4 regions of the Blautia sp. MSJ-36 genome follow, and region 4 is predicted to be linked to each of the others. Evidence: riboswitches for the same ligand, from Rfam matches in the RefSeq annotation. Region 4 holds a riboswitch; each other region holds the start of a gene.
What was found. Region 4 has a riboswitch for cobalamin ahead of KQI39_RS05160 (ABC transporter substrate-binding protein). Riboswitches for the same ligand answer to the same signal wherever they lie in the genome.
Positions count from the first base shown of each region.

Region 1 (3,170 bases), 120 kb from region 4:
GGAGAGCCACATCGAATTCCTCACCAATGGCCGGTACCGGAATATCAAATCCATAAACTTCCTCTGTATAACCATCGCTGTATTTTACTGTATCTGTGGTAGGCTCAATGATCTCGGCGCCGTCCTTCTGTGCATCTTCGGCAGTTCCTGCAAACAGATTTACGATCTTCTTGGAAACCAGGCTTACATGGATGGTCATCTTGCCATCTTTGACCGTAAGCTTGCCTTTTTTGTCATTGGCCTCATTTACATGGAACATACTGCTGTCTGTGTCAAACTCTGCTGTATAAACACCATCTTCCAGGGTATCTGTCTTGGCTGCGTCTGCCTCTTTCTCATTGGAAGCTTCTGCATCCTCTTTGGAATCGTTTTTGGCAGATTCGGTTTTTGCGGAATCTGTTGTAGCCATTGCAGGCACAGAGCCAAGCACCATAGCTGATGCACTTACCATTGCAAGGATTAAGTTTACATAACGTTTTTTCATAATAATCTTCTCCCTTCCATAGATACAGCAATCTGCCCGGAAGACAGTCTTCCTGATCTTTCCGGGCAGTTACATGGATTTCTTATAGGTATCTGAGATCACTCAGATCGTTTCATATTTATTATTCTGCGGAATCCTCAGCGGAATCAGCCTCTGTATCTGCTGCTGCGTCAGAATCTGCGGACTCATCAGCGCTTCCCAGAGAATCAATAGCTGCTTTTGTATGATCTACATAAAGCTGCTCAACAGCCTCGATACGTCCAAGACCTGCGATCTGTGTATCAACATTCTCGAAGTCTCCGGATGCTACAAACTGGCTCTTCCAGGAATCCTCATCATCACCGGCCATATCGTTGTTTGCATGGTCTCCGGCAACAACCATCAGCGGACGAAGAACAACGTTCTTGTATCCTGCTTCTTTTACCTTCTCGATAACCTTGTCGCAGGCTGTATCTTCCGGCTTACCCTCTACAGTACCGATGAATGCGTTCTTGAATCCAAGGTTTTCCATCTGTGTCTGCATCTGATCGTATGTAATGTTAGCTGTATGGGATGTTCCATGTCCCATGAATACGAATGCTGTACCAGCCTCAGCTGCTGCATCCATGCTGTCAAATCCTGCTTCTTTGCAAGCCTCATCTGTGATTGCCTGAGCAACGGCTTTCTTGTCGTCGTTGATCACTGTTGCATCGTCTCCAACCTCACCAAGCATTGGCTCTGCGATAGCTACAGACTCAAATTTATCTTTATACTCGTTGATGGCTTCTGTCATCTCATCGTACTCAGCGCCATGCATCAGATGTGTAGGCTGTACAACCAGGTTCTTAACACCGTTTGCTACTGCACGGTCAAGTGCCTGCTGCATGTTATCGATCACTTCATCATCTCTTGCCTCTACATGGTTGATGATGATCTGTGCTGTAAATGCTCTTCTTACAGACCAGTCCGGATAAGCTTCTGCAAGAGCATCCTCGATTCCTTTGACATCCTCTGCACGGCTGTCATTGAAGGAAGTACCAAAGCTTACAACAAGAAGTTCATTCTCACCGATCTCATCCTGGTTACGCGGATCGTCCTTGGAAGCATCTCCTGTGTCACGTCCGAAATAATCCGGATCTGCATTCTCACCCTCTACCAGTTCTTTCTGAGCGTCTGTCAGAGCATCCCATGCTTCTTTGGCTGCCTTGCAGTCCTCATCTGTTGTGTCGTTTCTTTCCTGTACATAGATCTTGTCGATCAGAGCTGCTACATTGTCAGCTGCTTTCTGGTCTTCATCAGAAGCCTCTGTGGTATCAGCTGCCTCAGTACTCTCATCTGCGCTCTCTTCTGTAGCGGAATCATCTGCTGCCATTGCTGTTGTAGCTGCACCCATAGAGCATGTCATGGAAACTGCGAGCATCAGAGCTAACATTGTTTTTCTTTTCATTTCTTATCGTCCTCTTTTCATGTATTTCCAGAATACTGATATGTACAAAAAAACGGCTGCTTTCTGCGGCCGCCTGCTCACACACGATTCTCTCGCAATACACATAAAAAGAAGTTCTGTATTGTTATTGAGAATACAGATTCGTAGACCGCGAATCCTGGATCTCACAATAAGGCAGTTCTCCTGACTTGGTTCCACGCTGCTTTCCCTTCCCGGTTTCCCAGTGGTTTCGAAAACAGCTCCCCGTTCACAGTGACGGTATCGTTCCGGATTCTCACCGGATTCTCTTTTGCACATCCGACTGGATGTAACCTTATTGCTATAACATTTGTACATATTCGATTTTACCTGGTTATCTATTTTTTACCACAAAATCACAAAATTGTCAAGATTGCTGTCGGACGATACAGGGTTTTCTCCCTGTATCTGTCAGTTATTTTCAGCATACTTATTTTAATATTCATGCATATTTTTCATGATTTTATATGATTTATGTTTTTTATTTATAGCATAATGATTTCCTACAATAGCATAGAGATTTCCTGCTACATAAAAAGCAGCCCTTCTCCGCCATCACTGTGACAGCAGAAAAGGGCCGATCATATTATTTATTGAAGTACTCCTGCTCCAGGTATCTGGCTACATAGATTCCGCTGGCAGATGCATGGGAAAGAGAATGTGTCACACCGCTGCAGTCTCCGATAACAAAGAGTCCTTTGTGGCAGGTTTCCAGATTCTCATCGATCTCAACTTCCATGTTGTAGAATTTAACCTCCACACCATAAAGCAGAGTATCGTCATCTGCTGTTCCCGGTGCGATCTTATCCAGGGCATAGATCATCTCGATGATACCGTCCAGGATACGCTTCGGCATAACAAGGCTTAAGTCTCCCGGTGTTGCGGAAAGAGTCGGTGTTACGAAGCTCTCCTCAATACGTGCTTTTGTGCTTCGTCTTCCGCGGATCAGATCTCCGAAACGCTGTACCATAACACCACCGCCAAGCATATTGGAAAGTCTTGCGATGCTCTCACCGTATCCGTTGCTGTCATGGAACGGCTCTGAGAAATGTTTGGATACCAGAAGGGCGAAGTTTGTATTGTTGGTGTGTTTTGCAGGATCTTCATAGCTGTGGCCGTTTACTGTGATGATTCCGTTGGTGTTCTCATTAACAACAACACCTCTCGGGTTCATACAGAAAGTACGGACCATATCCTCAAACTTCTCGGTTCTGTAAACGATCTTGCTCTCGTAAAGCTCAT
Region 1 is NZ_JAHLPQ010000004.1:63,145-66,314, forward strand. Features, by position in the region: gene KQI39_RS04600 (hypothetical protein) at 1-484, opposite strand, end outside; gene KQI39_RS04605 (sirohydrochlorin cobaltochelatase) at 606-1,910, opposite strand; cobalamin riboswitch at 2,067-2,241, opposite strand; gene KQI39_RS04610 (NAD(P)/FAD-dependent oxidoreductase) at 2,515-3,170, opposite strand, start outside.
Region 1: linked by a shared signal. The riboswitch ahead of KQI39_RS04605 (sirohydrochlorin cobaltochelatase) and the one ahead of KQI39_RS05160 (ABC transporter substrate-binding protein) in region 4 are both predicted to bind cobalamin.

Region 2 (3,170 bases), 130 kb from region 4:
CACAAGATGTGTGATCCTGTCTGTTTTCGGGATATCTGCTATATGAAATTTCTCCATGATTCTCCTTTCTCATAACCGGTTGTTTCTGGTGATCTGTCCGCCTTCCCGCTTCCAGAACCGCTTCTTTCCGGCTATGTGCTCATGTAATTTTATTATACCTTACCCCCTCTTTGATGTCAACGAAATCCAACATGTGTTTCTTGCTGTTTTTGTGGTTTTTATAGGGCAAGCCCCGTTGGTTTTATTTGTTTTTCGTGTTTTTATGTTTTTCTCTATTGACTTTGTTTTTCTGCTCTGTCATACTTGAATTTATATGGGAATTCCTTTATTTTTCACAAAAAATATGTACAGCGGACATTTGTATTCCGCTCCGTCACATGTTCCCAAACAGCAAAAGAGGTGTATTTTTATGTATCTTTCTGATATGCATACCCATTCCATCGCCAGCGGTCACGGCACGGAATGTACCATCACCAACATGGCACGTGCAGCCGCAGAAAAAGGCCTCCGTCTTCTCGGAATCACCGATCACGGTCCCGGAACTCTGGCAGCCGGAACTTCCTCCTACTTCCGAAGTCTTACCTATTCTCCGAAAAAACATTTCGGCGTAGACCTGCTCTATGGGATTGAACTGAATATTCTGGATCGGAACGGAAGTGTAGATCTGGATCAGGAATTATTATGTAAACTTGATTACGCCATTGCCAGCATGCATTCCTGGAACTACCACCCCGGCACCAGGGACGAAAACACCGAAGCCTTTATCAATGTTATGAAAAATCCTTGTGTCAAAATTCTCGGACACAGTGACAACACACACTATCCGGTGAATTATGAAGTTCTTGCCCGAACCGCCAAAGAAACCGGAACGATCTTTGAGATCAACGAAGCTTCTCTTGCGCCTTATGGCTATCGTGGTGACACAAGAGAAAACTGTTTCGAAATCCTTCGCTGCTGCCGAAAATACGATCTGCCACTGCTTCTCTCCAGCGACAGCCACGGCCCGGAACACATCGGCGATTTTACCTATGCCGCTGAGTTTGTTCATCAGGCCATGTTCCCGGAACAGCTGATCCTGAACAACCAGCTTCCAAGGTTGAAAGTATTCCTGCAGACCAGATGACCCGATAAAGTAAAAAGCCAGCTCTCACATGTCACCATGTGTCAGAGCTGGCTTATTATTTCGGGTTATATTCTATTCTCTATTATCACTTCTCATCTGTCTGAGAATTTTCTCTCTGTTTTCTTATCATATCCGCAAGTTCCTGGTACTTCCCTGTGATATATCCATAATTTTCTCTTCTGTGAGGAAGTTTACACGCCGTACAGTCCTTGATCCCACTTTCTGTGAAGTGAAAATTACCGCCGCATTTATCTCCCAGTGCATACAACGGACAATAACAGAACAGGCAGTTAAAATTCTCCGGATCTGCTCCTTTATGGCATGGAAAATACTCGCATTTTTTGTGACTGAAATAGGAATACTCTTTTCCTTCCCAATATGGTTTCTCCATGATTCTTATCTCCTCCCGGATCATATATCCTCTTAATTTTCCCATAAAAAAAGAGGTAGCGATGCCACCCCGGGGTAGAAATATAATCCGTTCATGAGTGCGCGGAGGGAACGAATGTATCCGGAGTAGTATCGCCTGCCATTTAATCATGTATAATTCATATGAACAGGCGCATTCCATAAAAAAATGCCTACTCTCGTAAAAAAGTAGACAACGTCCCAGGGGTGCGGAGTCCCTGAAATGGTTGTTACACTTTACACGGAAGTTTAACCTCGCCATAACAAGCAGGTTTCCTGGCTCCGGGATCATGGCTTGTCTCTCCTTCTCATACCTAAGTACAATGGACTGTGAGATTCGCTCCTCCGTTACAGTGACCGGATCGCTCAGGTTTCACACCTGATTCCCTTTTCTGCTGGCTTCTGATAATCAACGACTGTCAGATGCCCTCAGCACTTGCTATGTTCAATATGGAATTATACTGGCATTATAATAACACCCTGTTAATTATATGTCAATACCATTTCAGATTTTTCTGATATAAATACACTGTTTCCTTATAAGAAACAGCCTGACGGAATATACCGCCAGGCTGTTCAATATCTTCATCTTAATGAATTTTATATGGTTCGTGATTATACAAGACGTCTTACAGAAACAATCGTTCTGTATGTCGCATCGTTACTGATCTTAATACCATCCTGGGAATTGGATGCATGTACAATCTGTCCATTGCCCATATAAATAGCCACATGTCCACCGTAACAGATCAGATCTCCTGGCTGAGCATCTGCATAAGATACCTCAGTACCTGCGTTCTGCTGCTCATAGGAAGTTCTCGGAAGGCTTACACCAAAGTTAGCATATACACTCTGTACAAAACCGGAGCAGTCTGCACCGTTGGTAAGGCTTGTTCCGCCCCATACATACGGATTTCCAACAAACTGTGTGGCATAATCTACAACAGAAGAACCGGAACCACTGTAGGAAGAAGAACTTCCGCTGTCAGAAGAGGTATCCTCAGAAGCATCGCTGCTGTCATCATAGTTTGCGTCTGTATTATCTTCTGTAGTGTCTGTATATCCGGACTGGTCATCGGAAATTACATTTCCGTCCTCATCATACTGAACGTCACCATTCTCATCATATGTATCATCTACATACTCTGTATCGTCCTCTGCAGTATCTTCGTCCGTATTCTCGATTACGTCACCGTCCTCGTCATACTGAACGTCTTCACTCTCATCTGCTTCATCCTGCTGCGCTGCTTCCGCTTCTGCCTGGCGTCTTGCTTCCTCTTCTGCTTCTGCCTGTGCTCTTGCTGCTGCCTCAGCCTCCGCCTGACGTCTTGCTTCCTCTTCTGCGGCGATACGCTCAGCCTCTAATCTCTGAAGCTCTGCAGTCTGCTCTGCAAGAAGGTTCGCATAGTCTGTAGCCTGCTGCTGTGCATAAGCAATTTCATTGTCATAATCTGCGGATGTTGCACGCTTCTCATCCAGCTGTGCCTGAAGGTTCTGGGATTCTGCCTCATATTCCTGCTTCATTCCCTCAAGTTCCGCTTTCTCCTGTGTATACTGTGCTTCCAAGTTAGCTACCTGCTGGATGGTGTTGGAATATTTCTCAAGGCTCTTTCTGTCCTGCTCATATGTCTTCTGTGTA
Region 2 is NZ_JAHLPQ010000004.1:47,241-50,410, forward strand. Features, by position in the region: gene KQI39_RS04530 (glycyl radical protein) at 1-57, opposite strand, end outside; gene KQI39_RS04535 (phosphatase) at 410-1,123, shown strand; gene KQI39_RS04540 (cysteine-rich small domain-containing protein) at 1,209-1,514, opposite strand; cobalamin riboswitch at 1,781-1,981, opposite strand; gene KQI39_RS04545 (C40 family peptidase) at 2,147-3,170, opposite strand, start outside.
Region 2: linked by a shared signal. The riboswitch ahead of KQI39_RS04540 (cysteine-rich small domain-containing protein) and the one ahead of KQI39_RS05160 (ABC transporter substrate-binding protein) in region 4 are both predicted to bind cobalamin.

Region 3 (3,170 bases), on a different contig from region 4:
GGAAGGTTCCTATACCAATTATCTTTTTGATAAGGGAATTGACAAGATCCTGAAAAAAGTCGGTGAAGAATGTACAGAGATCGTTATTGCCGCCAAAAATCCGGATAAAGAAGAGATCAAGTATGAGATCTCAGATTTTCTCTATCACATGATGGTACTGATGGTGGAAAAAGGTGTCAGCTGGGAAGAGATCACCAGAGAACTGGCAAAAAGATAGAATTAAAAAAAGACATATACAATTTTGGTTAGGCATGGTATACTTATCGGAACAAAGTGCGGAAATATAAGAAAAAGGGAAAGGGAAACAGCCAATGATCAAAATTGATGACTGGGTGATCGAAAAAGGAGAAAAAGCACAAGGTAAGATTGAGATCACAGGATGCGGCATGGCGATGCCGGCGACTGTGATCTGCGGGGTGGAAGACGGACCGACGATCCTGATCACAGCAGGAGTACACAGCGCCGAGTATGTAGGAATACAGGCGGCGATGGAACTTGCGAAAGAATTTCAGCCGGAGGAACTGAAGGGAAATGTGATCATCATTCCGCTGGTCAATGTCAGTGGATTTGAACATCGTACCATGAGTATGGTCTATGAAGATGGTAAGAATCTGAACCGTGTTTTCCCGGGAGATCCTGAGGGGACAGCTGCAGACCGCATTGCCTATACCATGGTGACGAAACTTTTTTCCATAACGGATTATTATATTGATCTGCACAGCGGAGACGGATATGAGCAGCTTCATCCATATGTTTATTATGTAGGGGTTGTAGATGAAGAGACGGCAGAGAAGTCCTTACATATGGCAAGACATATCGGTGTCAAATATGTGGTCCGCTCTACAACTGCTACAGGTGGTGCCTATAATTATGCCTCTTCTCTTGGAATTCCAAGTATTCTCATCGAGAGGGGCGGACACAGTTACTGGACCTGGGAGGAAGTGGAACAGGACAAAAGAGACGTCCGTCATCTTGTGTTTCATCTTCAGGGGAAGAAATGTCACGGACTGAAACATTACCGTCAGATGCTTCTGGAAAATGTGGTATATGAATATGCACCATATACCGGATGCTGGTATCCATCCAAAAAGCCTGGAGAGTACTTCTTTAAAGGAGAAGACCTGGGTGAACTGAGAGATTACTACGGAAACCTGCTTTATACATCCATTGCAACAGAAAATGGAGTTGTACTTTATCAGACAGCCAGCCTGAATATTATTGAGGACGGACCGATGATCGCCTATGCAGCGATCACAGAGACGCTGACCTGATATTCGCAGAGCTTTTCCACCAAAAATTGTTTTATTCAATTCCTATAGAAGCGATAAGAAAACCGGATTTTACCGTTTGTTGTTCTATTTGTAAAAATAAACGCGTAAAATCCGTATTTTTTTGACAAATCGGATAAACTCAGTTGTTAAATACCTAACGGGGTATATGTACAATTCAAACAGCTTTGACAAAATTGATAAATATTCTAAAAATACAACATTTTTCTATGGACAACAGCAATAGATTTATCATACAATAAATCCGTAATTTAACAGCATTTGCTGATTTTTACATCAGCCGTTGCAAGTTCCGAGAGGATTAATAGGGAAACCGGTGTAAATCCGGTACGATCCCGTCACTGTAATGGGGAATCCTCAGATAAAATACCACTGGCCGGGTGCGTGAGAAATAGGGCCGGGAAGGTGTCTGAGGGTGAGGAGCCTGAGTCAGGAGACCTGCTTGTAATTGTTTTAAGATGATTCTTACGGAAGATAGGAAGCATGTTTTTTTGTGTGTGCCCGTATTTCGTCACGGGCTTTTTTCGTGCGTATTTCTGAAATTCCATGCATTTTCTGCATATAAAGAATCCCATTATAGTTATTATTATCTTATATAAGTTGAAACGGCTATGCTAAAAATCACATCAAATGAGGAAAGGAGTAAAACGTGACAAAGAAACAAGTAGGAAAAAGATTTCTCCAGATCATAATTGTATTGTTTGGAATCAGCTTTTTCACATTTGGACTGACCTACCTGTCACCTGGTGATCCTGCGGAGATCATGTTGACAGAGTGTGGTAATCTTCCAACACCGGAACTTCTGGAACAGACAAGACATGATCTCGGCCTTGACCAGCCATTTCTTGTACAGTATGGTTCCTGGCTGAAAGGTGTTGTAACAGGAGATATGGGACAGTCCTATTCTTTCAAAATGCCGGTAACGGATAAACTGGTATCCTGTTTCTGGCCGACGCTGAGGATGTCGTTGCTGGCACTTCTGATGATGGTCATTATTTCCATACCGCTTGGAATACTGGCCGCTGTATATCAGAACAAATTCCCGGATTATTTTGTAAGAGGAATTACCTTTGTGGGAGTATCTGTTCCAAGCTTCTGGCTGGGCCTGATCCTTCTCAGCATCTTTGGTGTTCAGCTTCGCTGGATCAATGTTGCCGGAGGCAGTACAGATTTTAAATCCATGATCCTTCCGGCGCTGACACTTGCACTTGCCATGTCTGCAAAGTATACCAGACAGGTAAGAAGTGCAGTACTGGAGGAGCTTCACCAGGATTATGTCACAGGTGCAAGAATGCGTGGGATCAAGGAAAGCGTCATTCTCTGGAAACACGTTCTTCCTAATGTAATGCTTCCGCTGGTAACACTGCTGGGACTTTCCCTTGGAAGTCTTCTGGGAGGTACTGCAGTTGTAGAGATCATTTACAACTGGCCTGGAATGGGAAATATGGCAGTAAAGGCAATTTCCTGTCGTGACTATCCTCTTGTACAGGGCTATGTACTCTGGATCGCGATCCTGTACATGTGCATCAACCTGCTTGTGGATCTATCCTACACTTATCTCGATCCAAGACTTAAGGAGGATAGATAATTGAAAAAAGTATTACGAATATTCAAAGAAAACAAACAATTCACTCTTTTCTTTATTCTAGGTCTTGTGGTGATCGGTGTTGCGATCTTTGCACCGCAGCTTTCCCCATATGATCCGTTGGATGCAGTTATGACCGAATCACTGCAGGAGCCGAGCTCCGCCCATCCATTTGGAACAGACAAACTTGGGCGAGATCTTCTTTCCCGTGTTATTTTCGGAACAAGAACGTCTCTGATCATGACCTTATGTCTGGTTGCGGTGATTTTTGTGATCGGTACATTTTTAGGAGTTAT
Region 3 is NZ_JAHLPQ010000001.1:308,213-311,382, forward strand. Features, by position in the region: gene hisIE (bifunctional phosphoribosyl-AMP cyclohydrolase/phosphoribosyl-ATP diphosphatase HisIE) at 1-217, shown strand, start outside; gene KQI39_RS01435 (M14 family metallopeptidase) at 312-1,271, shown strand; cobalamin riboswitch at 1,560-1,749, shown strand; gene nikB (nickel ABC transporter permease) at 1,939-2,877, shown strand; gene nikC (nickel transporter permease) at 2,878-3,170, shown strand, end outside.
Region 3: linked by a shared signal. The riboswitch ahead of nikB (nickel ABC transporter permease) and the one ahead of KQI39_RS05160 (ABC transporter substrate-binding protein) in region 4 are both predicted to bind cobalamin.

Region 4 (3,170 bases):
TGGAGGCAGAGAAAACGGAGGAGGCCCAGGCGAGGATCGAAAATATCGATGAGCTGATCTCCAAGACAGAATCCTTCCAGGAAGCCATGGAGGAGGCCGGACAGCCGGCAACACTTTCTGCATTTCTGGAGGAGATCGCACTGGTGGCAGATATCGATTCTGTTGATCCGGATCAGGATTATGTGCTGCTGATGACTCTTCACAGTGCCAAGGGACTGGAGTTCCCAAATGTATTTATCGTGGGAATGGAGGACGGTGTTTTTCCGGGATATGCTTCCATCTGGTCCGGTGATCCGTCGGATATCGAGGAGGAGCGAAGGCTCTGTTATGTGGGGATCACCCGTGCCATGAAGGAACTGACCTTAACCTGTGCAAAACAGCGGATGATCCGTGGGGAGACTCAGTATAACCGTGTGTCACGTTTTGTAAGGGAGGTTCCACGGGAGCTGGTAGATCTTGGACATACCATTCAGGAGAAAAAGCCCAGAGTAGATGATATCGTATCTCCGAAAAGCGCCTATGCCCAGATGAAAATGAATTTCCAGGCAAAGAGCACCCTGCAGAAAAAAGATTTCACAGTGAAGAAGGCGGACAGCCTGGACTATGGTGAGGGAGACACGGTCCGTCATGTGAAATTCGGAGTCGGTATCGTAAAAAATATCGCAGACGGCGGCAGAGACTACGAAGTGACGGTAGACTTTGACAAAGTCGGCGTGAAAAAAATGTTCGCCGGTTTTGCCAAGCTGAAAAAGATCTGAGAGGGATCTCTCCGGGCAGACTATTTCTGCAAAAAACTGTAAAAATCCGGCCTCAAGGTTGTAATTGGAAAACCGGTATGTTAGAATCAGTATCAGCGTAATTGAATTGCTGTGAAGTGAACAGTATCACCGGCACATATGCTGCCGGATACTGTGAGAGGGAATCGGGTAAAAAGCCTGAGCGGTTGCGGCCACTGTATACAGAAGAAGGGATTTCACATGCCATTGCAGAAACTCATGTGAGAAGGCGAAATCCCGATGTCAGAGAGATTCTGGAGAAAATTCTGATACATCATTCATGATCGGCTAAAAGATGAATGGTGTATCAGTTTTTATTTTGCGGAGTTTTTTCTGAGTCTGTAAGTCAGGAAACCTGCTTGACAGTATGTAAGTGGGAGCTTCCGTACAAAGTGTTCCGTGCAGATTTTATGAAGCCCCATCTTTTCGGTTACCCATAGGCAACAGGAGATAAAACAGGCGAAAAGAGAGGAAATGAAATGAAAAACAAGTATGTATCCACAAGAATCATGGCAATGGTAATGGCAGCGGCAATGACCGTATCAGCAGCTCCGGCTGTTTATGCCGCAGAGAGAGCAGACTCCGAGACCATCAAGGAAGACAACCAGCCGGCAGCAGAAGACAGTACAGAGTCTGCAGACACCGAAGATTCTTCCGCAGAGGCAACCAAGACAGAATATCCTCTGACCATCACAACCTATGATTACGATGGAAACGAAATCGAAACCACTTATGAAAAAGCACCGGAAAAAGTCCTTGCTGTATATCAGGGAAGCATTGAGACTATGCTCGCACTTGGTCTGGAAGACCACCTGGTAGCTACCGCAGGTCTTGATAATGAAGTTCCGGAAGATCTCAAAGAAGCATTCTCAAAAACAAATTATCTTGACGAATTTACCCCATCCCTTGAAACTGTAACAATGCTGGAGCCGGACATGATCTTATCCTGGAGCTCTCTTTTCTCTGATGAGAATCTGGGAAATGTAACAGACTGGATCGACAAAGGCTGCAACACCTACTACAACACCAATACTCGTCCGGACGGCGCCAGAACACTGGAAAATGAATTCACAGATATCTTAAATATCGGAAAGATCTTCGATGTACAGGACAAAGCACAGGCTATCGTTGATGATGCAAAAGCAGTGATCGACAAAACTCTTACTGCAACTGCAGATGTAAAAGACAAACCAAGCGTAATGGTATTGGAGCCTCTTGGAGATGACATCACAAACTATGGCGTAAAGAGCCTTGGCGGAGATATGGTAACACAGTTAGGCGCAACTCTTGCAAACCCGGATGCTTCCACCGTTGGAAAAGAGGATATCATCGCAGCCAACCCTGACGTGATCTTTGTGGTTTACATGCCATATGCAGGAGATGATCCGGAAACTGTTAAGAACAGCCAGCTTGCAGTGATCCAGGATGATGAGTCCCTGAAGAGCCTTGACGCAGTAAAGAACGGACGTGTTTACCCGATCATGCTCAGTGAGATGTATGCAAGTGCAACACGTACCCAGGACGGAATCGAAACTTTTGCAAAGGGATTATATCCGGACGTAAATCTTGACTGATCGGAGAAAATGCAGTGAAAGAAACAGCTTCACAGAGAAAAAAAGATAAGGTGCTCAGAACATCCATGTATGTGGCAGTTCTCATCTGACTTGCAGGATTCCTTATTTTTTCCATACTTGCAGCCATCACTTTTGGAAATGCGGATCTGTCACTGAAGGATGTATACGGCGTTATCGCTTATAAATTGTTTCATATAAAAAGTCTGTCCGCCTATGCGGAAGGCGCAGTTCATGATGTTGTGTGGCTGATCCGGCTGCCTAGAGTCCTTCTGGCTCTGGCAGTTGGAATGGCTCTTTCCGTGTGCGGCGTGGTGATGCAGGCTATCGTGCAGAACCCGCTGGCAGACCCGTATGTGCTGGGTATCTCATCTGGTGCATCTCTGGGTGCCACACTGGCCATCATGCTTGGAATCGGAAGCTTTCTTGGCGGAAACTCTGTGGGAATCACAGCTTTCATTGGCGCGATGATCACTTCTTTTGCGGTGATCGCCATTGCAAACATGGGTGGAAAGGCAACTTCCGCAAAACTGATCCTTGCGGGAATGGCGGTCAGCGCAGTCTGTTCTGCTTTTTCCAATTTTGTCATTTATATTACCAATGACAAAAATGCGGCAACAGAAGTTATGAAGTGGAGCATGGGAAGTCTTGCCGGAGCAAGCTGGATCAGAGTGGGTGTAATGCTTCCGGTCACGCTGATGTGCGTGGCTGTTTTCTGGACGCAGTACCGGAACCTGAATCTGATGCTTCTGGGAGATGACGTATCCATTACCCTTGGAACAGATCTGCACAGACTGCGGACTTTTTATCTGATCGTTGCTTC
Region 4 is NZ_JAHLPQ010000004.1:181,205-184,374, reverse strand. Features, by position in the region: gene pcrA (DNA helicase PcrA) at 1-758, shown strand, start outside; cobalamin riboswitch at 860-1,149, shown strand; gene KQI39_RS05160 (ABC transporter substrate-binding protein) at 1,256-2,350, shown strand; gene KQI39_RS05155 (FecCD family ABC transporter permease) at 2,455-3,170, shown strand, end outside.